DNA from 3 places in the Amycolatopsis sp. NPDC051045 genome. Region 1 is predicted to be linked to each of the others. Evidence: riboswitches for the same ligand, from Rfam matches in the RefSeq annotation. Region 1 holds a riboswitch; each other region holds the start of a gene.
The links. A riboswitch is a leader RNA that binds a small molecule or an ion and turns the genes downstream of it on or off. The one in region 1 is predicted to bind S-adenosylmethionine.
Positions count from the first base shown of each region.

Region 2: linked by a shared signal. The riboswitch ahead of thrC (threonine synthase) and the one ahead of AB0M80_RS23665 (ATP-binding cassette domain-containing protein) in region 1 are both predicted to bind S-adenosylmethionine.
Region 3: linked by a shared signal. The riboswitch ahead of AB0M80_RS42135 (aminotransferase class V-fold PLP-dependent enzyme) and the one ahead of AB0M80_RS23665 (ATP-binding cassette domain-containing protein) in region 1 are both predicted to bind S-adenosylmethionine.

Region 1 is NZ_JBFBCC010000010.1:4,004-14,196, forward strand. Features, by position in the region: gene AB0M80_RS23655 (ASCH domain-containing protein) at 1-22, opposite strand, end outside; gene AB0M80_RS23660 (4-(cytidine 5'-diphospho)-2-C-methyl-D-erythritol kinase) at 19-981, opposite strand; gene AB0M80_RS23665 (ATP-binding cassette domain-containing protein) at 1,088-2,101, opposite strand; SAM riboswitch class I at 2,313-2,403, opposite strand; gene rsmA (16S rRNA (adenine(1518)-N(6)/adenine(1519)-N(6))-dimethyltransferase RsmA) at 2,553-3,389, opposite strand; gene AB0M80_RS23675 (transglycosylase family protein) at 3,529-4,953, opposite strand; gene AB0M80_RS23680 (TatD family hydrolase) at 5,242-6,078, opposite strand; gene metG (methionine--tRNA ligase) at 6,088-7,884, opposite strand; gene AB0M80_RS23690 (PadR family transcriptional regulator) at 7,937-8,524, shown strand; gene AB0M80_RS23695 (ATP-binding cassette domain-containing protein) at 8,608-9,585, shown strand; gene AB0M80_RS23700 (ABC transporter permease) at 9,575-10,193, shown strand, end outside.
Region 2 is NZ_JBFBCC010000005.1:266,752-276,944, reverse strand. Features, by position in the region: gene AB0M80_RS15035 (pyridoxamine 5'-phosphate oxidase family protein) at 1-183, shown strand, start outside; gene AB0M80_RS15030 (hypothetical protein) at 210-791, shown strand; gene AB0M80_RS15025 (Uma2 family endonuclease) at 805-1,374, opposite strand; gene lepA (translation elongation factor 4) at 1,507-3,357, opposite strand; gene AB0M80_RS15015 (class I SAM-dependent methyltransferase) at 3,473-4,093, shown strand; gene AB0M80_RS15010 (VOC family protein) at 4,090-4,464, opposite strand; gene AB0M80_RS15005 (DMT family transporter) at 4,488-5,354, opposite strand; gene rpsT (30S ribosomal protein S20) at 5,576-5,836, shown strand; gene holA (DNA polymerase III subunit delta) at 6,090-7,070, opposite strand; SAM riboswitch class I at 7,219-7,352, shown strand; gene thrC (threonine synthase) at 7,366-8,631, shown strand; gene AB0M80_RS14985 (ComEC/Rec2 family competence protein) at 8,670-10,193, opposite strand, start outside.
Region 3 is NZ_JBFBCC010000039.1:17,615-27,807, reverse strand. Features, by position in the region: gene ileS (isoleucine--tRNA ligase) at 1-1,144, shown strand, start outside; gene AB0M80_RS42150 (penicillin-binding transpeptidase domain-containing protein) at 1,227-2,852, shown strand; gene AB0M80_RS42145 (metalloregulator ArsR/SmtB family transcription factor) at 3,045-3,800, shown strand; gene AB0M80_RS42140 (potassium/proton antiporter) at 3,898-5,376, shown strand; SAM riboswitch class IV at 5,504-5,618, shown strand; gene AB0M80_RS42135 (aminotransferase class V-fold PLP-dependent enzyme) at 5,657-6,991, shown strand; gene AB0M80_RS42130 (hypothetical protein) at 7,008-7,604, shown strand; gene AB0M80_RS42125 (hypothetical protein) at 7,609-8,217, shown strand; gene lspA (signal peptidase II) at 8,241-8,879, shown strand; gene AB0M80_RS42115 (RluA family pseudouridine synthase) at 8,876-9,805, shown strand; gene AB0M80_RS42110 (AsnC family protein) at 9,802-10,193, opposite strand, start outside.

The sequences.
Region 1 (10,193 bases):
ACGCGAACTCGGCGCGCTTCACGCGTGCACCCGCGGCGTTGCCGGGCGCGGCGCGTCGTCCCCGCCGACGACGCGGGCGCCGGGGACCGGGCCGTGGGCCACGCGGACCGTCCGGCACACGCCGGCGCCCGACAGCTCCGCGGCGACCTCCACCGCCGACTGCGCGTCTTCGCAGAGGAACGCGCACGTCGGGCCGGAGCCGGACACCGTGCCCGCGAGCGCGCCCGCGTTGACGCCCGCCCGGAGCGTGCGGCGCAGGTCGGGCCGCAGCGAGACCGCCGCCGCCTGGAGGTCGTTGCCCAGCAGGAGGGCCAGCTGACGCGGGTCGCCCGAGGCCAGCGCCTCGACGACCGGCGTGTGCGAGCCGATCCGGGGCGGGTTGCCCGCCGCACGCAGGCGATCGAGCTCCTTGAACACCTTCGGCGTCGACAGCCCTTCGGCGTCGAAGGCCAGCACCCAGTGGAACGTGTGCCGCGACAGCACCGGGACGAGCTGCTCGCCGCGCCCGGTGCCCAGCGCGGTGCCGCCGTAGAGCGCGAACGGGACGTCGCTGCCCAGCCCGGCGGCGATCTCGGCCAGCTCGTCGCGGGTGACGTCGAGGTTCCACAGGCTCGCCAGCCCGACCAGCGTCGCCGCCGCGTCGGCGCTGCCGCCCGCCATGCCGCCGGCGACCGGGATGCCTTTGCGCAGCACCACCCGGACCTTCGGCTCACCGGTGCGGCCGACGTGCGCGGCCAGCGCCTCGACGGCCCGCCAGGCCAGGTTTTCGGGACCGGTCGGGACCGCACCCTCCCCCTCGCCGTAGACCTCGATGCCGGGCTCTTCGGTGACCGCGACGGTCACCTCGTCGGTCAGCGACAGCGCCTGGAACACGGTCACCAGCTCGTGGTAACCGTCTTCGCGCAGGTCGTCGACCGAAAGGTGGAGGTTGACCTTGGCCGGGACCCGGACGGTGACTGGGGGCGGAACTACGGCGAGCACCCGACCAGCCTACGTGTCCCCGCCGCCCCGCTCCCCGCCAGCCGTGAATGCCACCTCGAGGGACTCAGCGTCCCTCAAGGTGGCATTCACGGACGTTCGGGCCAGGTCAGGCGGCCGCGACACCCTGCGGGCCGCGGGCGGTGTAGGTGACGTGGCCACCGCGCTCGGCGACCCACGCCAGGGCGGCGTCGGCCCGCTCGCCGCGGACGCCGAGGCGGAACCGGCCGACCGGGGTGTCGCCGATGCGGGTCAGGCCGCCGCCGATGGTGGCGAACTCGACGTCGAAGCGGCCCGCGGCCTCGGGCAGCAGCGCGCCCACCGACGCGAAGCCGACCAGCACGACGTCGGCGGAGCGGTCGTAGCGCGCCACCTGCGAGCGGGTGGTCTCGATGGCCGGCAGCAGCGCCTGCGCGGTGCGGCTGGCCGGGTCGGAGATCAGGTCGAGCACCGTGCCGCGCTCGACGACCGTGCCGTCCTCCAGCACCGCGACGTCGTCGCAGATCCGGCGGACCACGCCCGCGTCCGGCGTCGTGACGACGACGGTGACGCCCAGCTCGGACCGGGCCCGGTCGAGGACGGCGAGCACCGCGCCGGCCTCCTCCGGGTCGATGCCGGCGGTCGGGTCGTCGGCGAGCAGCACGGCGGGGGCCGCCGCCAGCGCCTTCGCGACCGCGACGCGGCGGAGCTGACCGGCGGACAGCTCGCCGGGACGCTGCGTGGCGCGCTGGGTCAGGCCGACGAGGTCGAGCAGCGAGCCGACCCGGCTGCGGCGCTGCGGGCCGTCGACGCCGAGCTGCTCGAGCGGGGAAGCGATGTTGCCGGCGATGGTGCGCTCGGCGATCAGCTCCGGCTTCGTGGAGACGACCCCGAGCTGACGGCGGATTTCGCGGAGGCGACGGCCGTCGAGGGTGCCGGTGTTGAGGCCGTCGAGGCGGACGACGCCGCGGTCGGGGCGCTCCTGCAGCGCGATGCAACGGGCGAGGACGGACTTGCCGGACCCGGCGGGACCGACCACGCCGAACAGCGAGCCGGCCTGGACGTCGACGCTCACGTCCCGCAGGGCGAGGACCGAGTTTCCGTTGGCAGCAAAGGACTTGGACAGATTTTCGACGGTGATCACGAAAGCTCCAGAAAACAGGGCGCCGCCACACGTGGGCGCGCCCGGCCGCAAGCGAATGTCCGTCCGCTATGGACGGTGCGTGAAGAAGGGTGAGACGGCTCGGACTAGCTCAACGGGAGCGTCGACATGCGGTCACGGAGCGGCGGCCTTCGTCGACAACGCGACGCTTGGTCAGCAGCAGGGGGCGAGCTACCCTCTTCATCGAAAACGGCCTCCATCGGTCCTGGCGGTAGCACCTGCCCTGTGGAGGGTGGTTGCTGCGACTTCGGCGAGCCAGGTCTCTCAGTCGCTCGGGATGGACGTAATGAGTAAAACCGATCCCGAGGAGCGAAAGCAAGCCTGTCGGCCCAGATCACACGAGTGGCGGCGTCCGGATCGCGAGATCGCACGCCAAGAGGCGTATTTTCGCCGCTTCCACTGTGGAACCGACGCAGGAAGGCGGCGCGGGAGGCTAACGCGCGGCGGCGATCCGGGCGAAGTCGTGCACGTCCAGCTGCTCACCGCGGGTCCTGGGGTCGATCCCGGCGGCCGTCAGCAGCTCGCCGGCGCGCTCGGCCGAGCCCGCCCAGCCCGCGAGCGCGGCGCGGAGCGTCTTCCTGCGTTGTGAGAAGGCGGCGTCCACCAGCCCGAAGAGCAGTTCCCGGTCTTCGGACGCCGTCTCGTCGCCGCGTTCGAACGCGACGAGCGCGGAATCGACGTTCGGCACGGGCCAGAACACCGAGCGTGGCACGGCGGCGACCTTGCGTGCGCTGCCGTACCAGGCGAGCTTGACGCTCGGCACGCCGTAGATCCGGCTGCCGGGGCCGGCGGCCATCCGGTCGGCGACCTCGGTCTGCACCATGACGAGACCGGACTTCAGCGAGGGCACCTCGGCCAGCAGGTGCAGCACGACGGGGACGGCGACGTTGTACGGCAGGTTGGCGACGAGGGCGGTCGGCTCGCCCAGTTCCTCCCGGGTGACGCGCATGGCGTCGGCCCCGACGACGGTGAGGTTCCCCGCGGCCTCGGGCCCCCGCTCGGCGACGGTCTCGGGCAGCCGCTCGGCGAGCTTGGGATCGATCTCGACGGCCACCACCCGCGCACCGGTGGCGAGCAGCCCCAGGGTCAGCGACCCGAGCCCGGGGCCGACCTCGAGGACGACGTCGTCCGGCCCCACCTTGGCGAGCTCGACGATCCGGCGGACGGTGTTGGGGTCGTGCACGAAGTTCTGCCCGAGCTTCTTGGTCGGCCGCACGTCCAGCTCGGCCGCCAGCCCGCGGATCTCGGCAGGTCCCAACAGTTCAACCACCGGGCGAGCCTACTTGAACGCGTAACTCGCGTGATCAGCGGCGGAACTCACGTGATTGAAGACGTATCTCGCGTGACTGGGAGCGTCACGCGGAAAGGCCCCCGTCCACGGAGGACGGGGGCCTTTCCGGATGAAAGCGTCAGGCCTTCTTGCCGCAGACCGGCCAGGCGCCGTAGCCGCCGCGGGCGTCGCGGACCTTCTCCGCCACCGCGATCTGCTGTTCGCGCGAAGCCTGGTTCGGCAGCGCCGCGTACTGCGAGCCGCCGTAGGCGTTCCACGTCTGCTTGTCGAACTGCAGGCCGCCGTAGTAGCCGTTGCCGGTGTTGGTGGCCCAGTTGCCGCCCGACTCGCACTGCGCGATGCGGTCCCACGCGGAACCGTCGCCGATTTCCGGGTTCGGGGCCTTCTTCGACCCGACGTGCACGATCTTCGGCTTCGGCTGGGTGATGACCTGCTCGGAGACGGTCTCCCGCCCGACCTCTTTGCCGTTCTTCTGCGTGACCTTGTAGGTCACCATCTTCTCGCCGGGCGTGCCGGGGTCCTCGACCTTGGTCTTGCCCTTATCCAGGTCCGGGTCGTCGACGCGCTGCTCGGGCGGGGCGATGGTCTCCTTCTGCTCGACCGTCGAGACGCCGGTGCGGCTGATGTGCACCTCGGCGCCGTCGGTCAGCTTGACGTCCAGACCACCTTCGGCGGCGTCCTCCGGGCCCAGTGCGAGCTTGTACTCGCCCAGGAACTCCTTCGTGGTGACGGCCGTCGTCTTCACCTGCTTCGGCGCGTTGGCGCCGTCGAACAGCGTGATGTTCTTCAGGGTCTTGACCACGACGGTCGCGCCCTCGAGGGGCAGCTCACCGTCCTTCGGCATCGACATCCACGTGCCGGGCTTGTCCATGCCGGCCATGCCGAGCTGGCCGAGCGCGTCACCCAGGTGGGTCGCGCGGACCCAGGACGTGTGCTCCGCGCCGTCGACGATCAGCTTCAGCTGACGGCCGCGCTCCAGCTTGATGACCCCGCCGTCGCCGACCTCCGCCTGCGGGGACGGGGAGAGCGAGTCGTGCGCGCCGACGGACAGGCCCGCGTCCTCGAGCACCTCGCCGACGGTGTCGCCGAACGAGTGCACGGTCTGCTGGTGCCCGTCGACGTCGACGGTGACGCTCTTGTTCATCGCCAGCGCGGCCGCACCGCCACCGGCGACGCTGATCATGACGCTGAGGACGGCACCCTTGAGGAACCGGCGCTTCCAGACCTTGGTCGTCTCGCGGAGACCCTCGTCCAGCACGGCCTTGCGGGCGGCCGGGGAAGCGGTGCGATCCGCCTCGGTCTCGTCCGGGATGACGATCGGCGGCAGGTACGTCGTCTCGGCGTTGATGAGCCGGATCAGCTCGTCGACGTCGACGTCGATCGACGCCATCATCGCGTCGGCGTCCGGGCCTAGTGCGGCGAGGATGTCCTGCTGCGTGATGTTCGGGTCATCGGAGAAGTCGAGCTGGCCGTACGCAGTGTCTTCGAAATCGCGCTCGAGGACGGCCGCGGAGCGCGCTCCAGCCTGTCTGCTACCTGTCACCGGGTCGTTCCCTTTCCCAAGACATCGTTCGGGGCGACGTCTTTACGTCTGGGCCCGCAGCCGGCGCCATCGTCACGGTTCCAGGCCGTACCGCTCCTGGTTCCGCTTCCCCGACGTGCACTGACGTGACTGTGGGCGTAGCAGTCGGCAACTGCAGTGCGCAGTACCGACCGGCACGATCACGGGACAGTAACGGGTCCTGGCGGGTTGCGCAAACACCCCCCGGAGTGTCGTGATCCGGGTCACTCCTCAGGTGGAGGAGTCCGGAACCCTGATGTCGCAATGCGTTCAACCCGTTGTGACGCTGGGGAGTCGGTAGATCCGCTCGGCGGTGGTCCGGACCGATTCGGCGACTTCGTGGACAGCTTCGCCCCTGAGCGCCGCCAGGTGACGGACGGTGTAGGCGGCGCCGAACGGCTCGTTCGGCCGCCCACGGAACGGGTGGGGGGTCAGAAACGGCGCGTCGGTCTCGACGAGGTACTGCCCCGCCGGGCAGAGCCGAGCCGCCTCGTGGAGGCCTCTCGCGTTTTTGAACGTCACGGTGCCCGCGAAGGAAAGGACATACCCCGCGTCGACGCACTTGCGGGCCATTTCCGCGTCTCCGGAAAAACAATGGAAAATTACGGCATTCGGCGCACCCTCTTCGGCCAGGATGCGCAGCACGTCGTCGTGGGCTTCGCGGTCGTGGATCATCAGCGGCTTGCCCAGCCGCTTCGCGAGGCCGATGTGCCAGCGGAACGCCTCCTGCTGGGCGTCGTGCGGCGAGTAGTCCCAGTAGTAGTCGAGACCGGTCTCGCCGACGGCGACCACGCGGTCCCCGGCCGCCAGGCGCTCCACCTCGGCCTTCTCGGCCTCGCCGAACCCCTTGGTCCGGGTGGGGTGGATCGCGACGGCGGCGAACACGCGGGGGTCCCAGCCCGTGGCCTCGGCGGCCCAGCGGGCCGAAGCGAGGTCGTCCGCGACCGTGACGACGCGGGCGACGCCGGCGCGCTCGGCGCGGTCGACCATGGCCGTGACATCGGCCGCGGTGACCGCGCCGCACGCGTCGAGATGGGTGTGCGCGTCCACCACCGACACCGGGAGCCGGTCCGGGACCGGCGGCAGCTCGCGCTTCTCGTCACCCATGCATACCTCTTACTCCTTGACGATCGGTGCCCACTCCGGGCCGGTCTCGCCGAGCGCCGGGTCGAGCTTGGTGAACAGCGGCGACGGCTTGGCCAAGGGCTTGCCGACCTCGATCGGCTTCGACTCCCACTTCGCCTGCTCGGCCGTGTAGTCGCCGGTGAGGATCGGGTTGACCCGGCCGTCGATGTCGAGGTCGTCGACCTCCTTGAGCTCCGGCTGGGCGGCCCAGACGCCGGTGCCGCCGAGGGCCTCGTGGACCTTCTGCGCCGAGTGCGGCAGGAACGGCGTCAGCAGCGTGTTGGCGTCCGAGACCACCTGCAGCGCGGTGTGCAGCACGGTGTCGCGCCGCGTGGGGTCGTCCTTGAGCTTCCACGGCTCCTGGTCGGAGATGTACTTGTTCGCCGCGGTGACGACCTTCATCGCCTCGGCCGCCGCCAGCTTGAACCGGGACCGGGCCAGGTGCGCCCCCGCGGTGTCGAAGGCCTTGCGGGACAACGCCTTCAGGTCTTCGTCGGCCGCTGTCGGGGCCTCCGGGCGCGGGATGGCGCCGACGTTCTTGTGCGCCATCGAGATGGACCGGTTGACCAGGTTGCCCCACTCGTTGGCCAGCTCGAAGTTGGTCCGGCGGACGAACTCGTCCCAGGTGAAGTCGGTGTCCTGGGTCTCCGGGCCGGCGACCGAGATGAAGTACCGCAGCGTGTCCGGGCCGAAGTCGCGCAGGAAGTCCTCGACGTAGATGACGCGCCCGCGCGAGGTCGAGAACTTCGAGCCGCTCATGGTGAGGAACTCGCTGGAGACGATCTCGTCCGGCAGGTGCAGGCGGCCGTACTTGCCGGGCTCGCCGCCCTTGTCGCCTTCGCCGTTCTGCCCGAACAGCAGCGCCGGCCAGATCTGGGCGTGGAAGGTGATGTTGTCCTTGCCCATGAAGTAGTACGACCGGGCGTCGGCGTTGTTCCACCACTCCTGCCAGGCGTCCGAGTTGCCGGAGCGCCGGGCCCACTCGACGCTGGCCGAGAAGTACCCGATCACCGCGTCGAACCAGACGTAGAACCGCTTCAGCGGCTGGTCGCGCCAGCCGTCGAGGGGGATCTTGACGCCCCAGTCGAGGTCGCGGGTGATCGGCCGCGGCCGCATGTCGTCGATCAGGTTCTTGGTGAAGTTGAGGACGTTGGGGCGCCAGTCGTTCTTGGTGCCCAGCCAGTCGCCGAGGGTCTTGGTGAACGCCGGCAGGTCGAGGAAGTAGTGCTCGGTCTCGACGAACTTCGGCGTCTCGCCGTTGATCCGCGACTTCGGGTTGATCAGCTCCGCGGCGTCGAGCTGGTTGCCGCAGTTGTCGCACTGGTCGCCGCGCGCGCCGTCGTACCCGCAGATGGGGCAGGTGCCCTCGACGTAGCGGTCCGGCAGCGTGCGGCCCGTGGAGGGGCTGATCGCGCCGCGCGTGGTCTTCGGCACGACGTAGCCGTTGCGGTGCAGCGCCAGGAAGATCTGCTGCGTCACCTCGGCGTGGTTGCCGGTCGTGGTCCGGGTGAACAGGTCGTAGGAGAGGCCGAGGCCCTGCAGGTCGTTGCCGATCTGGCGGGTGTACTTGTCCGCCGTCTCCTGCGGGGTGGAGTTCTCCTTGTCCGCCTGGACGGTGATCGGGGTGCCGTGTTCGTCGGTCCCGGAGACCATGAGCACCCGGTTGCCGGCCATTCGCTGGTAGCGGGAGAAGACGTCGGACGGGACGCCGAATCCGGACACGTGGCCGATGTGGCGGGGGCCGTTGGCGTAGGGCCAGGCCACCGCGGTCAACACAGGGGTGCTCATACCTTATTAGCCTACGGAGGGCGTCACGCGCTTTGTCGAGAGGGAGGCCCGGTTGTCGGCGACACGGCTGCTCGTGCTCGGGGTGGTACGGATGTACGGCCGCGCGCACGGCTACCAGGTGCGGCGCGAGCTGCTGACCTGGTCGGCGGACAAGTGGGCCAACGTCCAGCCCGGGTCGATCTACCACGCGCTGAAGAAGATGACCGCCGAGGACCTGCTGGAGCAGGTCGACGTCGAGCCGGGCGAGGGCGGGCCCGACCGGGTGGCCTACCGCATCACGGCGGTGGGCGACCAGGAGTTCCACCTGCTGCTGGCGAAGGCGCTGTCCGAACCCACCTCCGCCGCGGCGGAGGTGGCCGCCGGCGTCTCGTTCCTGACCGCGCTGCCCCGGCAGCGCGCGATCAGCCTCCTCGAACACCGGCTCGTCATCCTCGAGTCCGAGGAGCGCAGCGCCAGCCTGATGATCAAGGACACCGCGCACTGGGAACAGGCCGAGCACGTCGCCGAGCTGTTCCGGCTGTGGTCGGCGCAGGCGAACGCCGGTCTGGAGTGGACCCGGTCGCTGATCTCGCGGCTGGAGTCAGGCGAGTACGAGATGGCCGACGACGCCGGCCGGGCCTTCGGCGATCCTCCCGCGTAATCAAATTTGACTAGTGAACGATGCATCGGGCAAGGTGTCGACCTCAACTAGTCAAGTTTGACTACAGCCTGAGAGGGGATCTCATGATCACGGCACGCGGTCTCGAGCGGCGGTTCCGCCGCAAGGGCCGCAATGGGGGCGAAGTACACGCGGTGAAGGGCGTCGACCTCGACGTCGAAGCGGGCGAGCTGGTCGGCTTCCTCGGACCCAACGGCGCCGGGAAGACGACCACGCTGCGCATGCTGACCACGCTGCTGAAGCCCACCGCGGGCACCGCGACCGTCGGCGGCCGCGACCTGCTGGCCGACCCGCTGGGGGTGCGCGAGCGCATCGGTTACGTCGCCCAGGGCGGCGGCAGCGCGCCGGAGAGCAAGGTCGCCGACGAGCTCGAGCTGCAGGGACGGCTCTACCGGATGAGCAAGGCCGACGCGATCGCGCGCGGCGCCGAACTCGCCGAGCAGCTCGACCTGACCGGCCTGGACCAGCGGCTGACCAAGACGCTCTCCGGCGGGCAGCGGCGGCGGCTCGACATCGCGCTCGGGCTGATCCACTCGCCGGGCCTGGTGTTCCTCGACGAGCCGTCGACCGGCCTCGACCCGCAGAGCCGCGCCAACCTGTGGGACCACATCCGCCGGCTGCGCGCCGAACAGGGCGTCACGGTCTTCCTCACGACCCATTACCTCGACGAGGCGGACGCGCTGTCGGACCGGTTGATCGTCATCGACGACGGCCGGATCGTCGCCGAAGGGACGCCGGACGCGCTGAAGGCGCGGGTCAACGGCGACCGCGTCGAGGTGGGGGTCGAGCCGGGCCAGGCCACGGACGCCGCCGAGATCGCCGGGCGGCTCGCGGGCGCGGAGGAGCTGTCCGTCTCCGACGGGGAGGTCCGGTTCCGGGTGCCGCGCGGCGACGTCGCGCTGCCGGAGCTGCTGCGCGCACTGGACGCCAAGGGCATCGCGATGCTCTCGGTGCAGGTCCACCGGCCGACGCTCGACGACGTCTTCCTGACGCTGACCGGGCGTTCGCTGCGGGAAGCGGAGGAGGCCGGCCGTGCTGCGTGACACCTGGCTGATCTTCCGCCGCGACATGACGGCGGCGCTGCGCAACCCGACCTGGGTGCTGATCGGGATCATGCAGCCGCTGCTGTACCTGTTCCTGTTCGGGCCGTTGATGGTGAAGGCCGTGCAGGCCCAAGGCATGTCCGAAGTGGACGGCTGGATGCTGCTCACCCCGGCGCTCATCGCCCAGCTGGCGCTGTTCGGCAGCTCGTTCGTCGGGTTCGGGCTGCTGGCCGACTACCGCTCCGGCGTCGTCGAGCGGTTCCGGGTGACGCCGGTCAGCCGGGCGGCGCTGCTGCTGGGCAAGGTGCTGGCCAACGCGCTGCAGGCCGTGGTCCAGGCCCTGCTGATCATCGCGCTGGCCTACCTGGCGTTCGACCTGGACGCCCCCGTCGGTGGCGTGCTGCTGAGCCTGGTCATCGTGTTCCTGCTGGCGGTGTCGCTGGCGTCGTGCTCCTACGCGCTGGCCCTGACGCTGAAGAGCGAGGAGACGTTCCCGGCCCTGCTCAACGCGGTGCTGATCCCGCTGCTGCTGCTCTCGGGGATCCTCCTGCCGATCACGTCCGGGGCCGCGCCGGAGTGGCTGTACCGGATTTCCCAGATCAACCCGT
Region 2 (10,193 bases), on a different contig from region 1:
CTCGTCGGCCCTGACGACCCCGACCCCGCCTTCGACCCCGCCGGCCTACCGCAACTGCTGCGTGACGTCTTCATCGCCGCCACCGGCACCCACGACGACTGGGCCGAGTACGACCGCGTCATGGCCGAAGAGCGGCGGGTCGCGGTGTTCGTCCGGGCGGACCGGATAATCGGCAATCCCTGACCCCGCCGGCCCCAGGAGTCGTCCCGTTGTCCGAGTCCTCGTTCCGCGTCACCACGCCGGTCAAGGTCCTGCTCGGCGTGCTCGTCGTCGCCGACGCCGGGTTCGGTGCGGCGCTCGCCGCCGGGCTGGTGCGCAGCCTTTCGCCGTGGCTGATCGGCGGCGCCTACGCGACGACTGTGCTCGCCGCCGTCGTGGCCTTCCGCGTGTCCCGCGCCCGCGAGCTCAAACGCGGGTTCGAGGGCCTGCGCGACCTCACCGTCGGCGACGAAGGCATCCGCCTGCCCGCGGGCACCCTCAGCACGCGCCTGGTCCCCTGGCCGGAGATCGCGGAGGTCACCGTCCGCCGTTCGGCCCGCTTCGGCGACGGCTACCTGCGCGACGCTCTCTGGGTCGACCTGGTCACCGGCGGAGGTGTCGAGAGCTCGGTGCAGCGCTACGCGCCGCGAAGCAAGCTCGAACCGGCACCGCCCCAGCGGAGGCAGTTCGAGCAGACGGCGATCCTCACCCCGGCCCTGTTCGACGCGGTGCTCGACCGGCTTCGCAAGGAACTGCGCCACCGGCAACTGCACGCCCAGCTGCGCGGCACACCCCGCCTCCGGCACCGCTGACGAGCGCCCGGGCTCAGCCGAGCCGCCCCAGCAGCTCCCGTGGCACGACCCGCACCGGGAACGGCCGCTCGACCTCGAGGACTTCGTCGCCCGCCGCCTTGGCCACCTGCTGGTAGTGGCCGTCTTCATCCAGCTCGAACAGCGTCAGTGCGGGCCCCTCCGGGTCGATCACCCAGTAGCTGCCGGTTCCGAGCCGTTCGTAGACCGCCTTCTTGGTGTTGAGGTCGTGGATCGCCGTGCTGGGCGACAGCACTTCGACGGCCAGCACCGGAGGCGCCGGAAGATCCTTGTCCGTGAAATCCTCGTCCCGGCCGACCAGGACGTCCGGCTGAAGCTCGATCTTGTCACCGTGGTGCACCGCGAACGGCGCGACGAGTACGTCGTACTCCGCCGGACACACGTCCTCGAGGACTCTCGCGAGCCTTATCACGATCTTCTGATGCCTTCTTCCCGGCGCGGGGCTCACGATGAGCACCCCGTCGATGAGTTCGTGACGTCGGCCATCAAACGGGATCCCCTCGAGGTCGTGCACCGTCAGGGGGCCCGAATCGGGGGGGTGCTCGATGTCAGCCATGACCGCCATGGTGCTCTCCTTTCGCTCTTCGCACCAGAGGAAACCAGAGAGCACCGACAAAAACCACATCGAACACGGGTTCGGCGCCCATATTCACGCGCAGGCGTGAATATGGGCGCCGCTGTCACATCAATGGAACAGTTACTTCTTGTTCTTTCCGGAGTCCTCAGTGGACAGGGCGGCGACGAAAGCCTCCTGCGGGACCTCGACCCGGCCGACGGTCTTCATCCGCTTCTTGCCTTCCTTCTGCTTCTCCAGCAGCTTCCGCTTTCGCGAGATGTCACCGCCGTAACACTTGGCCAGAACGTCCTTGCGGATCGCGCGAATCGTTTCGCGGGCGATGATCCGGGCGCCGATGGCCGCCTGGATGGGCACCTCGAAGTTCTGCCGCGGGATCAGCTCGCGAAGCCGGTTCACCATGCGGTTGCCGTAGTTGTAGGCGTCTTCCTTGTGCACGATCGCGGAGAACGCGTCGACGCCCTCGCCCTGCAGCAGGATGTCCACCTTGACGAGGTCCGCCGCCTGGGTACCGGCCTCTTCGTAGTCCAGGGACGCATACCCGCGCGTACGCGACTTCAGCGTGTCGAAGAAGTCGAAGATGATCTCGCCCAGCGGCAGGTTGTACCGGAGCTCGACCCGGTCCTCGGACAGGTAGTCCATGCCGAGCAGCTGGCCGCGCTTGTTCTGGCACAGCTCCATGATCGTGCCGATGAACTCCGACGGCGCCAGGATGCTGACCTTGCTCACCGGCTCCAGCACCTTGTCGATCTTGTTCCCGGTCGGCCAGTCCGACGGGTTGGTGACGTGGATCTCCTTGCCGTCGTCCAGCACCACGTCGTAGACGACGTTCGGCGCGGTGGAGATCAGGTCGAGGCCGAACTCACGCTCGAGCCGGTCGCGCGTGATCTCCAGGTGCAGCAGGCCGAGGAAGCCGCAGCGGAAGCCGAAGCCCAGCGCCACGGACGTCTCCGGCTCGTAGTCCAGTGCCGCGTCGTTCAGCTGGAGCTTGTCCAGCGCCTCCCGCAGCTCGGGGTAGTCGGAACCGTCCACCGGGTACAGCCCGGAGTAGACCATCGGCTTCGGCTCGCGGTAGCCGGCCAGCGCCTCCTTGGCGCCGTTGCGCTCCGACGTCACGGTGTCGCCCACCTTCGACTGCCGGACGTCCTTCACGCCGGTGATCAGGTAGCCGACCTCGCCGACGCCGAGGCCCTTGCTGGCCTTGGGCTCCGGCGAGATGATCCCGACCTCGAGGAGCTCGTGCGTGGCGCCGGTCGACATCATCTTGATCTTTTCGCGCGGCGTGATCTTGCCGTCGACGACGCGGATGTAGGTGACGACGCCGCGGTAGGTGTCGTAGACCGAGTCGAAGATCATCGCGCGGGCGGGCGCGTCGGCGTCGCCCTGCGGCGCCGGGACCATCTTCACGACCTCGTCGAGCAGCGCGCCGACGCCCACGCCGGTCTTGGCCGAGACCCGCAGCACGTCGTCCGGCTCGCAGCCGATGATGTGGGCCAGCTCACCCGCGTACTTGTCGGGGTCGGCCGAGGGCAGGTCGATCTTGTTGAGCACCGGGATGATCTGGAGGTTGTTCTCCAGGGCGAGGTAGAGGTTGGCCAGCGTCTGGGCCTCGATCCCCTGCGCCGCGTCGACCAGCAGGATCGCGCCTTCGCACGCCTCCAGGGCCCGCGAGACCTCGTAGGTGAAGTCGACGTGGCCGGGCGTGTCGATCATGTGCAGGACGTGGTCCTGCCCGTCGACCTGCCAGGGCAGGCGCACGTTCTGGGCCTTGATGGTGATCCCGCGCTCGCGCTCGATGTCCATCCGGTCGAGGTACTGAGCGCGCATGGCCCGCCCTTCCACGACGCCGGTGAGCTGCAACATGCGATCGGCCAGGGTCGACTTGCCGTGGTCGATGTGCGCGATGATGCAGAAGTTCCGGATGAGCTCCGGAGGCGTGAAGGTGGTGTCGGCGAACTTGTTGAGCGCTGTCACTCGAATGAGTCCTCGGAAAGTCGGGGATGGCCACCTCTATGGTCCCATGGCCCTCCGGGTGCGGGTGGGGGTCATCCCCGATGCGGGGTTTCGCGATCCGTGGTGCCCTCGAAGTATGAGCACACCGCACCAGCCGGCACCCCCTCCCCCGCCGGAGACCAGCGGGTTCGCCCGCGTCCTCGACCGGACGTTCGGTCACCCGTCCGGCGCGCTCGGCCGCCTCGGCGGCTGGGTCATGGCCCGGGGCAACGCCGCCACCGAACACCGCGTCGTCGACCTGGCGAAGATCGAGCCGGACGAGACCGTCCTGGTCGTCGGGCCCGGCCCCGGCGTCGGCCTGGAGGCCGCCGCCCGCCTGGCCGGGCGCGCCATCGGCGTCGACCCCTCCCCCGAGATGCTCGCGTTCTGCCACGAGCGCTGCGGCGACCGGGCCGAACTGCGCGAGGGCTCGGCGGCGCACACCGGCGAGCCCGGCGAGTCCGTCGACGTCGTCCTGACCGTGAACAACGTCATGCTGTGGGAAGACCGCGCGGCCGGGTTCGCCGAGCTGTTCCGGGTGCTGCGCCCCGGCGGCCGGTTACTGCTGTCCGCGCACGAGAAGTGGCTGCCCGTGAGCAGGCACGTCCTGGCCGACGAAGCCGCCGCCGCGGGCTTCGCCGATCTGCAGACCTGGACCTGGGAGCCCCCCGGCTTCGCCGCGCTCGCCGCGCAGCTGCGTGCCGTCAAGCCCGCCTAGCGGGTGTCCGTGCGGATCGGGTGACCCTCGGGCACCTCGACCAGCACGATGCGCGTGCCGTCCGGATCGGCGATCCAGGCCTCGTCGAGGCCCCACGGCTCACGCCGGGCGTCGCGCACCGGCTCCAGGCCCTTGCCCTTCAGGTCGGTCAGGGCGCCGGCGAGGTCCCGCACCTGCAGCCAGAGCACCAGATCGGGCGACGAGCCCGCCTCACCCCGGCCGGAGACCTCCAGGGAGCCGTGGCCGAGGAAGAACACGGTGCCGCCGGGGAACTCCCGCTCCACGGCCAGGCCGAGGGTGTCGCGGTAGAACGCCGTGGACGCGGCGACGTCCCGCGGGTGGATCAGCAACCGGCTCTTCAGGATCTCCATCCGACCATCCCTACCCGACGGGCTCAGGCGGCCGCAATCGCGGCGATGCCGGACAGCACGATCACCGACCCGGCGAGCCGCCGCGCGGCGTCGCCCTCGCCCAGCACCAGCCACGCGGCGAGGCCGCCGAGCACGATGCTCAGCTCCCGGGCCGGCGCGACCAGGCTGACCGGCGCCATGGTGAGGGCGAAGAGCACGAGGATGTAGGCGATCGGCGACAGCACCGCGACGAGGAGGACCTCGCGACGCTGCTCGCGCCAGATCCGCGCCACCTCGGCGCGATCGGCCAGTGCGCCGGGCACGAGCAGCACGCTCTGCAGGACCGAGCCGAGCCCGAAGTAGACGACCGGCGGCACACCGAGACCGGTCACCGCATGCGCGTCCCAGAGCGTGTAGCCGGCGATGACGGCCCCGGTCAGGAGGCCGTAGCGGATACCGGCTTCGACGGCGTGCGTGCCTTCGCCTCCCCGCCGGCCGGTGCTGATCACCAGCACCCCGGCGATGACCAGGAACGCGCCGAGCAGGCCCAGCGGGCCGGGCCGCTCCCCGAGGACCAGGACAGCGGCCAGCACCGACAGCAGCGGGCCGGTGCCGCGCGCCACCGGGTAGACGACGGAGAGGTCGCCGACGCGGTAGCCGCGCTGCAGCACGACGCCGTAGGCGATGTGCAGGACCGCGGTCACCCCGGCGGCGAGCAGCCAGCTCCACTGTGGACGATCGTCTTCGACGACGAGCAGCACGATCGTGACCGGCAGCAGCACGACGGCGGCAGCGGTGTAGTAGAGCCAGACGAACTGGGTGCCGCCGGAGGAGACCCGTTTGGCCGCCAGGTTCCACGCGGCGTGCACGACGGCGGCGACGAGGACCAGGGACAGTGCGGTGGCGTTCATGGCACCCCTTACGGGTTTCCACGGGCGCGGGAACCCTGGGCCCTATCGCCGTCCACGGTACTCCTGGTGATCGGATCCCGGCTCCGGACGCCGACGGCCCGGCTGTTAGAGTGGGCGCTCGTTGCCGTGCGGCATTCCGCTATGGAGGAAGCCCGTTCTCACGAACGGGGCCGGTTCGAGCGCGGCGGCGAATCTCACCGAGTGAACACAGGAGTTGCCTCATGGCCAACATCAAGTCGCAGATCAAGCGCATCACGACGAACGAGAAGGCGCGTCAGCGCAACCAGGCGATCCGGTCCTCGGTGAAGACCGCGATCCGCAAGGTTCGCGAAGCCGCCGAGTCCGGCGACAAGGCCAAGGCCGTCGAGCTGCAGCGCGACGCCGCCCAGAAGCTGGACAAGGCCGTCTCGAAGGGCGTCATCCACGCCAACCAGGCCGCCAACAAGAAGTCGGCGCTGGCGAAGCGCGTCAACGCGCTCTGAGCTGGTTGATTTCTGGGAAAGCCCCGGCTTCGGCCGGGGCTTTCTTCATGCGCGGATGCGGCTGAAGAGGTGCGGCTGAGAGCTGCGGCCACACCAGGCGCACGCTGCGGCTGAGGCGACGGCGGCCGGCGCGGCGTGCGCGCTGTGCGGGGCCTCTCCGGAGCTCAGCTGCCGGGGTTCACGGTGCGTCGACCCAGCACAGGTCAGTGGTCGCCTTGCCAGTGGCGCCCCGTTGACAGTGGCGCCCCGGCCGTCAGCGGTCGCCCTTGGCGGCGGCCACCTGCAGGACCGCTCGCTCCAGCGCGTAGCCCGGGTCCGCCGCCACGCCCTTGACCTCGGCGTTCAGCCGCGCGACCACGCGCATGGCCGTGGCCAGGCCGTCGGGGTTCCAGCCGCGGGACTGCCCCTGCGCCTTGCGGATCTTCCACGGCGGCATGCCGAGCTCGCCGGCCATCTGGTTCGGGTTGCCCCGGCCGGCGCCGGAGACCCGGGCGATCGTGCGGACCGCGTCGGCCAGCGCGTCGGCGACCAGGACGTGCGGAACACCGAGCTGCATCGCCCACCGCAGCGACTCCAGCGCCGCCGCGCGGTCGCCGCTGACCGCCTTTTCCGCGACCGCGAACCCGGTCACGTCGGCGCGCCCGCGGTGGTAGCGGCGGACCGCCTCCGCGTCGACGGACCCGCCGGTGTCCGCCACCAGCTGCGTCGCCGCCGAAGACAGTTCCCGCAGGTCGGAGCCCACGGCGTCGAGGAGCGCGGCCACCCCGGCCGGGTCGATCTTGCCGCCCACCCGGCGCACCTCGTGGCGCACGAACTGCTCCCGCTCGGCCGGCTTCGTCAGCTTCGGGCACTCGGTGACCTCGGCGCCGGCCTTCTTCAGCGCCGCCGGGAGCGATTTGCCCGCCTTGCTGCGCCCGCCGCCGGTGTGCACGACGACGAGCACGACCCCGTCCGCCGGGTCCTTCAGGTAGGCCGCCACGGCGTCGGCCAGCTCCTGCGAGATGTCCTGCGCCGACTCCAGGACGATCACCCGGCCTTCGCTGAACAGCGAGGGGCTGACCAGTTCGGCCAGCTCGGGAGCTGTGAGATCGGACACCCGCACCCGGGAAAGCTCCGCGGTCGAGTCCATCGCGCGGGCGGCGGCGAGCGTCTCGCGGACGGCCCGCTCGATCAGCAGTTCTTCCTCCCCCAGCACCAGCTGCAGCGGGGCCGGGGCGGTGGCTTGCGCGGTCACCCGGGAATCTTCTCACTTGCGCTTCCGTGCGCCCGCTCCGGTGATGTCGAGCGGCCACCGTGGCACGGCGCGAGCGGGATGTCGTACGGTGTAGCCGAGGCAGCACGCCCCGGGGCGATCCGATGGGCGCGCACCGACAACTGAATACCGCTCATCCAGAGGGGCAGAGGGAACGGCCCGACGAAGCCCCGGCAACCGGCGTACAGCCCGTCATTCCGCGATCGCGGGATAGCTGACGACCACGGTGCCAATTCCGGCCCGCTTCGGCGGGGCAGATGAGGAAAGGAACCTCGCGATGACCGCAACCCTCGGCACGACCTCCACCACGAAGACCCCGGATCTCGGTCCCGCCGTCGAACTGGTGTCGAAGGAAGAGGGCCACCGGCAGCCGCTCGCCCCGGAATTCGTCTCCGCCGAAGACTTCTCGCCGCTCGAGGTCGCCTACGACTTCGGCCGCGTCCGCCGTGAGGACATCGAGGCCGGCCCCAAGAACATCTGGCGCTACAAGAAGCTCCTTCCGGTTCCGTCCAACGTCGAAGAGATCCCGAACACCGAGCCGGGCGCGACCCGGCTGGTCCGCGCCGACCGCCTCGCCAAGGAACTCGGCCTCAAGCGCGTGTGGGTCAAGGACGACACCGGCAACCCGACGCACTCCTTCAAGGACCGCGTCGTCGCCGTCGCGCTGGCCGCGGCCCGCGAGTTCGGGTTCGAGGTGCTCGCGTGTCCGTCGACCGGCAACCTGGCCAACGCGACGGCCGCCGCCGCGGCCCGCGCCGGCTGGCGGTCGGTCGTGCTGATCCCGAAGACCCTCGAGCGCGCCAAGATCCTCACCACCGCGGTGTACGACGGCGACCTCATCGCCATCGACGGCAACTACGACGACGTCAACCGCCTGGCCACCGAGCTCGCCGGCGAGCACCCGAAGTGGGCGTTCGTCAACGTGAACGTCCGGCCGTACTACTCGGAGGGCTCGAAGACGCTGGCCTTCGAGGTCGCCGAGCAGCTCGGCTGGCGCATCCCGCCGCAGATCGTCGTGCCGATCGCCTCCGGTTCGCAGCTGACCAAGGTGGACAAGGGTTTCCGCGAGCTGGGTCAGCTCGGTCTCGTGGACGCCAGCCCGTACAAGGTGTTCGGCGCGCAGGCCACCGGCTGCTCCCCGGTGTCGGCCGCGTTCCGCGCCGGCCTGGACGTGGTCCAGCCGGTGAAGCCGGACACCATTGCCCGCTCGCTGGCGATCGGCAACCCGGCCGACGGCCCGTACGTGCTCGACATCGTCAACCGCACCGGCGGCGCGATCGAGGACGTGTCCGACGAAGAGGTCGTCGAGGGCATCCGCCTGCTCGCCCGCACCGAAGGCATCTTCACCGAGACGGCGGGCGGGGTCACCGTCGCCACGGCGAAGAAGCTCGTCGAGACGGGCAAGCTGGACCCGGACGCCGAGACGGTCCTGCTGATCACCGGTGACGGCCTCAAGACCCTCGACGCGATCGAGAACCACGTGGGCCCCAAGGCGACCCTGCCGCCGTCGGCCGCGGCCGTGAACGAGGCACTCGGCTACTGAGCTCCCGCGGGGGCGGGCGCTCCGCCCGCCCCCGTTGCTCAGCGGCGTGGCGGCCCACGTGGCTCGCCGCGGCGGGCGATCGCCGTTCCGGTGACCACCGCCGTGTCGCCGTCCAGGTCGGTACGGGTGACGAGCGCACCGAGCGCAGCCAGGGTGTCCATTGTGGACTTGTTCGGGTGCCCGTACGTGTTGCCCGCGCCCACGCTGACCAACGCCACCCGTGGGGCCACCGCCGCGAGGAACGACGGCAGCGAGTACCGCGAGCCGTGGTGCGGCACCTTCAACACCTCCGCTTTCAGATCTCCGACCTCGGCCAGCAGGTCCGCCTGCGCGGCCAGTTCGACGTCACCAGTCAGCAGGACCCGGCCCACCGGGGTTTCCGCGCGCAGCACCACCGAGCTGTTGTTGATCGTGGTGCCGTCCTGCTGCCCGGCCGACCGGGCCGGTACGTACCGCGGACCCAGCACGTCGAGCGCCAGGCCGGGCCAGTCCAGCCGTTCGCCCGGGTTCAGCTCCACCAGCGGCACCGCCTGCCGGGCGGCCTCCGCGGCGACCTGGCGCCAGGCCCACTCCGGTGACCGCCCCGGGCCGACCGCGATCGCGCCGACCGCACGGCCGTCGAAGACCGATGCGAGGCCGCCGATGTGGTCGGCGTGCAGGTGGCTCAGCACCAGCAGCGGGATCCGGTCGACGGCCAGCCGGTGCAGGCACTCGTCGACCGGCCCCGGCTCGGGTCCGGCGTCCACCACGACCGCCCGCCCCGGCTCGGCGGTCGCCAACACGACCGCGTCACCCTGACCGACGTCGCACTCGACCATCGCCCAGTTCCGCGGCGGCCACGCCGGCGCCAGCACCCGGACCGGCACGAACACCAGCAGCGCTCCGACGACGAGTACCGCCATCAGCACCCGCACGCGCCGGTGCCGGGCCGCCGGCACCAGCACACCCAGGACCGCGGCGGCGAGGAGCCCGCCGGCCCACCCACCGGGCCAGGCGACGACCGCGCCCGGGGCCCGCGCGCCGTGCCGGGCCACCGTGATCAGCCACCGGGCCTCCGGGTCGGCCAGGTGCACCAGAACTTTCCCGGCGCCCGGCCACCACGGGCCGGTGACCGTCGCCAGCACGCCGAGCACCGTCGCCGGGGCCACCACGGGCGCGGCGAGGACGTTGGTCAGCACCGAGACCAGGCTCACCGAGCCCGCCATGCCCGCGAGCACCGGCGCCGTCACCAGGAAGGCCGCCAACGGGATCGCCAGCCCTTCCGCGAAGCCCAGTGGGATCCCCCGGCGGACCAGCGCCCCGGCCCAGCGGGGCGCGAGCAGGACCAGCCCGGCGGTGGCGCACACCGACAGCACGAACCCGAAGTCCGTGGCCATCGCCGGATCCGCCACTACCAGCACGCACACCGCGAAGGCCAGCGCCGGCAGCGCTGAACCCCGCCGTCCCAGCGCCAGGGCCAGCAACGCCACGGCCGCCATCACCCCCGCGCGCAGCACGCTCGGCTCCGGGCCGACCAGGACGAGGAACCCGGCCAGGCACGTCCCGGCCGCCGCGGCCGACAG
Region 3 (10,193 bases), on a different contig from region 1:
CGTCCGCCAGGCCGTGCTGCCGCTGTGGAACTCGTACTACTTCCTCGCGCTGTACGCGAACGCCGAGGGCGTGGACGGCCGGTGGCGCACGGACTCGCCGAACGTGCTCGACCGGTACGTCCTGGCGAAGACGCACGAACTGGTCACCGACGTCGAGTACGCGATGGACAGCTACGACGTCGCCGGCGCGTGCCAGACCGTGCGGGACTTCCTCGAGGTCCTGACGAACTGGTACGTGCGCCGCTCGCGGGACCGCTTCTGGGCGGGCGACAAGGACGCGATCGACACGCTGCACACCGTGCTCGAGGTGACGTCGCGGGTGGCCGCGCCGCTGCTGCCGCTGACCACCGAGGTGGTCTGGCGCGGCCTCACCGGCGGCCGCTCGGTGCACCTGACCGACTGGCCGAACGCGAACGACCTGCCCGCGGACGCGGCGCTGGTCACCGCGATGGACCGGGTGCGGCAGGTGGCGTCGTCGGCGCTGTCGCTGCGGAAGTCGAACAAGCTGCGCGTGCGGCTGCCGCTGTCTTCGCTGGTCGTGGCGGCCGCCGACGCCGACTCGATGGCGCCGTTCGCCGACATCCTGCGGGACGAGGTGAACGTCAAGGAGGTCGAGCTGACCACCGACGTCGCCGCGCACGGCGGGTTCGAGGTCGCGGTGAACGCCCGCGCCGCCGGCCCGCGCCTGGGCAAGGACGTCCAGACGGTGATCAAGGCGGTCAAGGCGGGCGACTGGTCGTTCCGGGGCGGCGCCGTCGTCGCGGCCGGCATCGCGCTGCACGAGGGCGAATTCGAGCGGCGGCTGGTCGCCAAGGGCGGTGGCGCGGCGGCGGAGCTGCCCGGCGGGTCCGGGCTGGTCCTGATCGACACCGAGGTGACGCCGGAGCTGGCGGCCGAGGGCCTGGTCCGCGACCTGGTCCGCGTCGTGCAGCAGGCCCGCCGGGACGCCGGGCTCGACGTCGCCGACCGGATCGCGCTGACGGTCGACGCGCCTGCCGATGTCGTGGCGGCGGCGCAGCGGCACGAGGAGTTCCTCGCGTCGGAGACGCTGGCGACGTCGGTGACCTACGGCCCGGCGGGCGACGGCTTCGCGGGCACGGTCGGCGACGGTACGAAGGTGACCGCGGCGGTGGTGAAGGCCTGATTGCCGGGGGTGGCCGGTAGGGTGCAGACTCGACCGGCCACCCCCGTTCCGGGGGCGGCACCTTGGGGGAGGGGTACGCGGAATGAGTCCGGCCAAAAGACGGGGCATCCTGATCGGCGGCGCCCTGCTGGTCGTCGTGGTGCTGGTGGCCGCGTTCTTCCTGCTGAACGGCGGGAGTTCGGCACCCGAAGCGGCCACCGGGGCGACCGCGGTGGAGAGCCCCGGCGCACACGACCCGAACTCGGCGATCACCGAGTACCTGCAGGACCTGTCCGAGAACAACCCCGACGCGGCCGCCCGGCTGACCGACGACAACGCGGCTGCCGCGGTGGCCCTGCGGAGCACGCGGAACACGCTGAGCCCGGCGTCGGTGGCCGCCAAGCTCGCCGTCCTGCAGCCGACCGCGGCCGGGGCGAAGCAGACGAGCGGCACGTTCAGCCTGTCGTGGACGCTGAAGCCGGGCCAGGTCTGGACCTACGACGTGCCGTTCGAGCTCGCCCAGGCCGGCGGCAAGTGGCTCGTGCACTGGGCGCCGTCGCTGCTGCACCCGAAGCTGGAGGCGGGCCAGCGGCTGGTGATCAGCACCGCCGCGCAGGACACCACCGCGGTCGCCGACCGCGACGGCAAGCCGCTGCTCATCAGCGGCGCCGGCGGCGTGCGGCCGGTGGACGGCAACCCGGCCCCGCTGCTGCGCTCGGCGCTCACCGGGCAGGTCACGGCCGCGGCCGGCGGGGGCTTCGCCGTCGAGCGCGTCGACACCGGCGGGAAGAGCGTCGAGACGCTGTTCGGGAAGACGTCGGCCGAAGGGGCGAAGCCGCTCGTGTCGAGCCTGAGCCTGGCTGCGCAGAGCGCGGCCCAGGCCGCGGTGGACGGCTACCAGGGGTCGGCGATGCTCGTCGCCCTCGACACGGGTTCGGGCGACATCCTCGCCGTCGCGCAGAACGCCGCCGCCGGGAACGCCCCGAAGGCGCTCAACGGCCTGTACGAGCCGGGTTCGTCGTTCAAGATCGCCACGGCGGTGGCGGCGGTCCAGCAGAGCGGCCTCACCGCGGCTTCGCCGGTCGACTGCCCCGGCGTCGCGACGATCGGCACGCGGACGGTCAAGAACGAGGGCTTCGAGCTGGGCGCGACGAACCTGCAGACGGCGTTCGCGCGCTCCTGCAACACGACGTTCGGGCAGCTCGCGCTCGGGCTGCCCGCGGACGGGCTGAAGAAGGCGGCTGACGAACTCGGCCTCAACGCCGACTACGAGATCCCCGGGCTGAAGACCGAACTGGGGAAGGTCGAACCCGCCGCGAGCAAGGACGAGCAGGTCGAGGACGGGTTCGGCCAGGGGCGGATCCAGGCCAGCGCCCTCGGCGGCGCGCTGATGGCCGCCACGGTCGCCACCGGCAAGGCGATCACGCCGAGGCTGTGGCACGACCTCGAGACCACGGTGGTCAAGGGCTACTCGCCGCCGCCGGCGTCGGCGCTCGGCGAGGTGCGGAAGCTGATGCGCGCGGTGGTGACCAGCGGCACCGGCCACGCGGCCGCCTCCGCCGGGAACGTCTTCGGCAAGACCGGCACCGCCCAGTTCGGCGACGGCAAGCAGGCCACCGGCTGGTTCGTCGGCTACCGCGGGAACGTGGCCTTCGCGGTGGTCCTGGAGGACTCGAACGACTCGGGCCCGGCCGTCCAGCTGGCGGCCAAGTTCCTCAAGGCCCGCTGACGCCCCGAACCGGACGACACGCGCACTCACCCGGACGACACGCGTACGCAGCCGGACGACACACCGACGCCCGCAGCGCGGTCATCGTGTCGTCCGCCTGGGTACGCGTGTCGTCCGTCCAGGTACGCGTGTCGTCCGGCTGGGTGCGAAGGTTCGGCCGCGGGCGAAGGGTGCGGGCCGTAGCGTGGGGGCATGGAGACGATCGCGCTGGCCGAGGTGGCCGCGGTGCTCGCCGACCCGAGCCGGGCCACCATGTGCCTCGTGCTGCTGGACGGGCGGGCTTGGACGGTCGGTGAGCTCGCGAAGGCAGCCGGGATCGCGCTCTCGACGGCCAGCGAGCACGTCACCCGGCTGGCCGGTGCCGGTTTCGTCGCCCGCGTCAAGCAGGGCCGCGCCAGCTACGTCCGGATCGCCGACCCGCGCGTGGCCGAGCTGATCGAGCACCTGGCCCAGCACGCCGTGACATTCGGGGCTCCGCCCCGGGCCGGGGACTCCGCCACCCGGAGCCCCCGAAAAACTTCCGGGCACCGGCCGGTGACGGGGCTGAAGTCGTCGCTGCGGGCGCGGCGGCTCGGGTTCGCGCGGACCTGCTACGACCACCTCGCCGGCGAACTCGGGGTCGCCCTCCGCGACGGCATGCTCGCCGCCGGCCTGCTCGACGTGGCCGGTGGGCTGGCGCTGACCCCGCGTGGCCGCGAGGTGCTGGCGGATCTCGGTGTGCCGGTCGCCGCCGGGCGGCGGGCGCTGCTGCGCGACTGTCTGGATTGGACGGAGCGCCGCGACCACCTCGCCGGGGCCCTGCCCGCGGCGCTGCTCGATCGGGCGGTCGACGCCGGCTGGGTGGCCCGCGACGGGCACCGCGCGGTCAAGGTGCTGCCGGCGGCGGGGGAGCCGTTCGCCGCCCTCGGTGTCGATCTGGACGCGCTCGGTGGCGTTGCGGGGCCTTAACACACCGGCTGTCCGGCGCCGGGCAGCGGGACACGAACGAGTTAACCTCGTCGCCTCACTATTCTGAGGGCCCCACGGCACTCGGGAGGGAGGCGGCATGGACCAGCTTCCCGTGCTGCTCGGCGTCGGCGGCGTCGTGCTCCTCGCCTCCGTGCTGGCCGTGCGCGTGTCGATCCGGCTCGGCCTGCCCTCGCTGCTGCTGTACCTGGGGATCGGCGTGCTGCTGGGCGAAGCCGGCTTCGGCGTCCGGTTCGACAACCCCGAGCTGACCCAGTCGCTCGGCCTCGCCGCGCTCGTCATGATCCTCGCCGAAGGCGGCCTGACCACCCGGTGGTCGGCCGTGAAACCCGCGCTGGGCAGCGGAATCGCACTGTCCACAGTGGCCGTCGTGGTGAGCGTGGCAGTCACCGGCGCGGCCCTGCACTGGCTGTTGGGCCTCGACTGGCGGCTGGCGCTGCTGTGGGGCGCGGTGCTCGCCTCCACCGACGCGGCCGCGGTGTTTTCGGTGCTGCGCACGGCGGGGATCGGCCAACGGCTCACCGGAACGCTCGAGCTCGAGTCGGGCATCAACGACGCGCCGGCCTACATCGCCGTCGTGGTGCTGGCCGAAGGCACCACTGTGGACTGGACGTTGCCCCTGCTGGTGGTCTACGAGCTGACGGCGGGCCTGGTCATCGGGCTGGCCTTCGGCTGGCTCGGCGGGTTCGCGCTGCGCCGGGCCGCGCTGCCGGCGACCGGGCTCTACCCGCTCGCCACGGTCGCGGTGTGCGTCGTGGCGTACTCGTCCGGGCAGCTGCTGCACGCGTCCGGGCTGCTCGCCACCTACGTCGCCGCGCTGGTGCTCGGCAATTCGCGGCTGCCGCACCGGTCGGACACGCTTTCGTTCGCCGAAGGACTGGGCTGGCTGGCGCAGATCGGGCTGTTCGTGCTGCTCGGCCTGTTCGCTTCGCCGGGCCGCCTGCTCGACGCGATCGTGCCGGGCCTGGTCGCGGGCGCGGTCGTGCTGCTGCTGGCGCGGCCGGTGTCGGTCGTGCTGTCGATGCTGCCGTTCCGGCTGCCGTGGCGGGAACAGGCGTTCCTGTCGTGGGCCGGGCTGCGCGGCGCCGTGCCGATCGTGCTCGCCATGATCCCGCTGTCGCAGGGCCTGCCGGGCGCGCAGCGGCTGGTCGACGCGGTGTTCGTGCTGGTCGTCGTGCTGACGTTGGTGCAGGGGGCGACGCTCGGCCCGCTCGCGCGCCGGCTCGGGCTGGCCAAGAAGTCCGAGGCGTACGAGATCGACGTCGACTCCGCACCGCTGGACGAGCTGGGGGCCGAACTGCTGCAGGTCCGCATCCAGCCCGGCTCGAAGCTGCACGGCGTCTACCTCTCCGAGCTGCGGCTGCCCGTCGGGGCGACGATCAGCCTGGTCGTGCGCGAAGGCACGGGCTTCACCCCGGAGAAGACCAGCCGGCTGCAGGAGCACGACCAGTTGCTGGTCGTCACGACGAGCGCCGTCCGCGACGCCGCCGAACGCCGGCTCCGCGCCGTCGACCGGGCCGGGCGCCTGGCTCGCTGGAGGGGCGAGTCCGGCCGGTAGCGGATCTTCGTGCCGCGAAGCCGGGCACTGTCGGCGGCTCCCTTCGGCGGCCACTGCCTGTGAGCGGCGTCTCAGAATGTGGGGCGGGGTTGGCCGCCGGGCGCACTCTCGGTTACCTTCTGGACCAGGTCATGAGTGCCAGCGCGAAGCCCCGGCTTGCTGGCCGGCAACCCTCCTACCGCGGTGGGGTGCCCCGGGTGAAGACCAGGCCGGTCGCGTCGTGCGACGGGCAAGCGCGGGCCCCTCGCCGGGGGTCCCCCGGACTGCCGAGGAGGCACCGATGACTCTCGCCATCGACCGCACCCAGCTCGAAACCGTGGTCTCGTCCAGCATCCCCGCCGTCGCCGGCGCGTCGCTGCGGGTGCCGCTGGTGACCGGCGGGGACATCGGCTACGCCAACCTCGACCACGCCGCCAGCGCCCCGTGTCTCGACGCGGTCCGCAGCGCCGTCGACGAGTTCCTGCCCTGGTACGCCAGCGTCCACCGCGGCGCGGGCTTCGCCTCGCAGGTCTCCACGCGGCTCTACGAGCGCACCCGCGACGTCCTGCGCCGGTTCGCCGGCGCCCGGCGGACCGACACCGTCGTCTTCACCCGCAACACCACCGACTCCTTCAACCTCCTCGCCCGCAGCCTGCCGCGGCACACCACGGTGATCGTGTTCGACACCGAGCACCACGCCGCGCTGCTGCCGTGGACGGGCCCGAACGTCCGGCGGCTGCCGACCCCGCGCACCCGGCTGGCCGCGGTGTCCGCTGTGGACGAAGCGCTCGCGGATGCCCCGCAGGGACCGCGTCTGGTCGTCGTCACCGGAGCGTCCAATGTGACCGGTGAGCTGCTCCCGGTGGCGGAGATCGCGGCCGTGGCGCGCAAGCACGGCGCGCGCATCGCGCTCGACGCCGCCCAGCTGGCCCCCCACCGCCGGATCTCGATCAAGGAACTGGACGTCGACTACGTCGCGCTGTCCGGCCACAAGCTATATGCGCCCTTCGGCGCGGGCGCGCTGATCGGCCGCGCCGACTGGCTGCGCGCGGCCCGGCCGTACCTGGCCGGAGGGGGCGCGACCAAGCTCGTCACCGAAGACGCCGTCGTCTGGAACACCGGCCCGGAGCGCCACGAAGCCGGCTCGCCCAACACCGTCGGCGTGTACGCGCTCGGCGTCGCGTGCGAAACCCTCAGCCGGAACTGGGACGCCGTCGAGGCGCACGAACAGGCCCTGCTCGCGCGGCTCCGCAAGGGCCTCGAGGGCATCCCGGGCTGCGCCGAATTGAGGCTGTTCGACTCGCCGGTCGACCGGGTCGGCACGGTCAGCTTCGTCGTCGACGGCTTCGACCCGGGCTGGCTCGCGGCGGTGCTGTCGGCCGAGTACGGCATCGGCGTGCGCGACGGCGCCTTCTGCGCGCACATCGCGGCCAAGCGGCTGATCGGCGTCACCGGCGGCGACGGGCAGCAGGCGGTCCGCGTCAGCCTCGGCCTCGGCAGCACGGAGGAACACGTCGACCGCGTGGTGCTGGCGCTGCGGCAGATCGTCGCGCGCGGAGCCCGCTGGGAGTACGCGAAGGTGGACGGCCGCTGGGCCCCGGTGGGCGACCCGCGGGAGCTGCCGCCCTTCTGCTGAGCGCTAGCCTGGGCCGATGGGGAGAGGGCCACGTTTCTGGTTTCCGCTGGCACTGCTGGGCTTCGCCGAGATCGGCCTGGCCGCGGCGCAGCTGCTGGCGCGCCGGAGCCGGGCCGAAGCCGGGGCCGCGAACTTCCTCCTCGGACCGGCGCACTCCGCGGGGCCGACCTATGGCCGCCTCCAGTGGATGGCCCTGGACGATTTCCACGCCCTGGGCGGCAGCCTGCCGGGCGGACCCGCCTGGCTGGTCGCGCTCGGCGTGGTGGTCGCCGGCACGGCCGTCTGGTACGCGGTAACCCTGCGGCCCGTCCGCACCGGGCGGTTCGTCCTCGGCACGGTCGGCGCGGTGCTCGCCGTCCCGCTGCTCGACCTGGTCGGGTCCTGGCAGTTCGGGCTCGGCGACGGCCTGCGTGGCCCGCTGCTGGCCACGCTCGGCCTGCTGCTGCTCGCCGCGTACGAGCGCAGCCGGTTCGTCCTGCTCACCGCGGTCGCGTTCGCCCTGGTCGTTTTGGTGCTTTCGGCGGACATGGCAGGCGTGCTGGTCTCGGCCCTGATCCTGCTCGCCGCCGCCTTCGTCGCCCTGCTGCGGGGAAACCCGCGCCCGCTACCCTGAGGCGATGGGGAGTTCGCGGCGGTACTGGTTCCCGTTGGCCGCGCTGGGATTCGCGCAGCTCGTGATGGTGGCCGTCGACCTGGTGCCGGACGAGCCCGCGCCGCTCGCGCCGTTCGCGACGGGCTACCAGGTGTCCCAGGATCTCCACGGCCTCGGCACCGGCGGGACCACCGTCGGCGAGCGGGTTTCGATCACCGCCGTCGCGGCGGACGTGGTGCCGTCGGCGACGCTCGGCTGGCTCGCCGCCCTCGCCTGTGTGGTGCTCGCGGTGGCCGTCTGGTATTGGCGGGAGCTGCGGCCGCCACGCCCCGGCCGGTTCCTGCTCGGCACGCTCGGGGCGCTGGCCGCCGTCCCGCTGCTCGACCTGGTCGGCGCCCTCCAGTTCCGGCTGGGCGGCGACCTGCGCGGCGCGCTGCTGGCGACGTTGGGCCTCCTGCTGCTGGCCGGCTACGAGCGCAGCCGGTTCCTGCTGGCCGTCACCGGGGTGTTCGCGCTGGTCACGGTGGTGTTCCAGCCGTCGTCGGCGGGGGCGCTCGCCGCGGCGGGCCTGCTGTTCGCGGCCGCGTTCGCCGTGCTCCTGCGCCCGCGGCCGGACGGGCCCGCCGCGGCCTGACCAGCGCCGTGGACAATGGACCGGTGAGCACCGAGCCCAGCCACTCCGAACCCGACACCGCCACCCCCGCCGACGCGGTGCCCGATCCGGCCGCCGACGCGCCCGAGAACCCGGAGGTCCCGGCGAAGCCGCTGCTGCCGAAGCGGCGGGTCGGCTGGGTGTTCGCCGTCGCCGTCGTCTTCTGGGCGATCGACCTGGTGACGAAGAACCTGGTCACCGCCAACCTGGAGGGCAAGGAGCCGCTCCGGATCCTCGGCGGGCTGATCTACCTGCAGGTGATCCGCAACCCCGGTGCCGCCTTCTCGATGGCCACCGGCATGACGTGGGTGCTCGCCCTGGTCGCGCTGGCCGTGGTCATCGCGATCATCTGGCTGTCGCGGCGGCTGCGTTCGATCGGCTGGGCGATCGGCCTCGGTCTCGTGCTCGCCGGCGCCACCGGCAACCTGACCGACCGCATCTTCCGCGCGCCCGGCGGGCTGCAGGGCCACGTCGTCGACTTCATCTCGGCGTTCGCCCCCAACGGCAAGGGCTTCGCGATCTTCAACATCGCCGACTCGGCGATCTGCGTCGGCGGCGCCCTGATCGTGCTGCTGTCGCTGCTGGGCAAGGACTACGACGGCACGTCGACCAAGGACAAGAAGAAGCAGGAGGACCAGGCGTGACGTCGCGGATGCTCCCGGTGCCCGACGGGCTCGACGGGATGCGGGTCGACGCCGGCCTCGCCAAGCTGCTCGGGCTGTCCCGCACGGTCGTCGCCGAGCTCGCCGAGTCCGGGGACGTGCTGCTCGACGGCCGCCCGGCGGGCAAGTCCGACCGGCTTTCCGGCGGCGGCCTCCTGGAGATCACGCTGCCGGAACCGGCGAACCCGGTCGAGGTCGTCGCCGAGCCGGTCGAGGGCATGCGCATCCTCCACGACGACGACGACATCATCGTGATCTCGAAGCCGGTCGGCGTCGCGGTCCACCCGAGCCCGGGCTGGACCGGCCCGACCGTCGTCGGCGGCCTCGCCGCGGCCGGCCTGCGCATCTCGACGTCGGGCGCGGCCGAGCGCCAGGGCGTGGTCCACCGGCTCGACGCGGGCACCACGGGCGTGATGGTGGTGGCCAAGAGCGAGCACGCCTACACCGTGCTGAAGCGCGCGTTCAAGGAACGCACGGTCGACAAGGGCTACCACGCGATCGTCCAGGGCCACCCGGACCCGATGCGCGGCACGATCGACGCCCCCATCGATCGCCACCCGCGCCACGACTACAAGTTCGCGGTGGTCCAGGGCGGCCGCCCGAGCGTGACGCACTACGAAGTGGTCGAGGCGTTCCGCGCGGCCTCGCTCGCGCACATCAAGCTCGAAACCGGGCGGACGCACCAGATCCGCGTCCACTTCTCGGCCCTGCGGCACCCCTGCGTCGGCGACCTGACCTACGGCGCCGACCCGGTGCTGGCCCGCCACCTCGGGCTCAACCGGCAGTGGCTGCACGCGAAGACCCTGGGTTTCGCGCACCCCGCGGACGGCCGGTGGGTCGAGTTCGAGTCGGAGTACCCGGACGACCTGGCGAAGGCCCTGGAAATCCTGCGCGACGAGAGCTACTAGTCCTCGATCGACCAGATCAGTGTTCGCTCGTCCGGCTCGGGGCGCGGGCTCCAGCGGACCGAGACCACGCGCGTGGCGTCCGGGAGGACGTACACCGTGTGCCCACCCAGTGTCTCGCCCGGTTTGACGCCGATCTTGTGCGGCGGCCGGGACGTCAGCGACACCGGTGCTTTGCCGATCGCCGTGCCGTCGGCGGCGATCAGCTCGAGGTAGTTGTCCGGCAGCGAGGCGAACGGGATCGATCCGCGGTTGGTGATCTCGGTGTGCACCACCACCGCGCGTTCGCCGTCCTCCAGGCGGTACCCGGCCGCGCTGAACAGGTAGTCGGCCGGGTCCTGCACCTCCAGCAGCTGCACCGACAGCTGCTCGCCCTCCAGGCCGTGGGTCG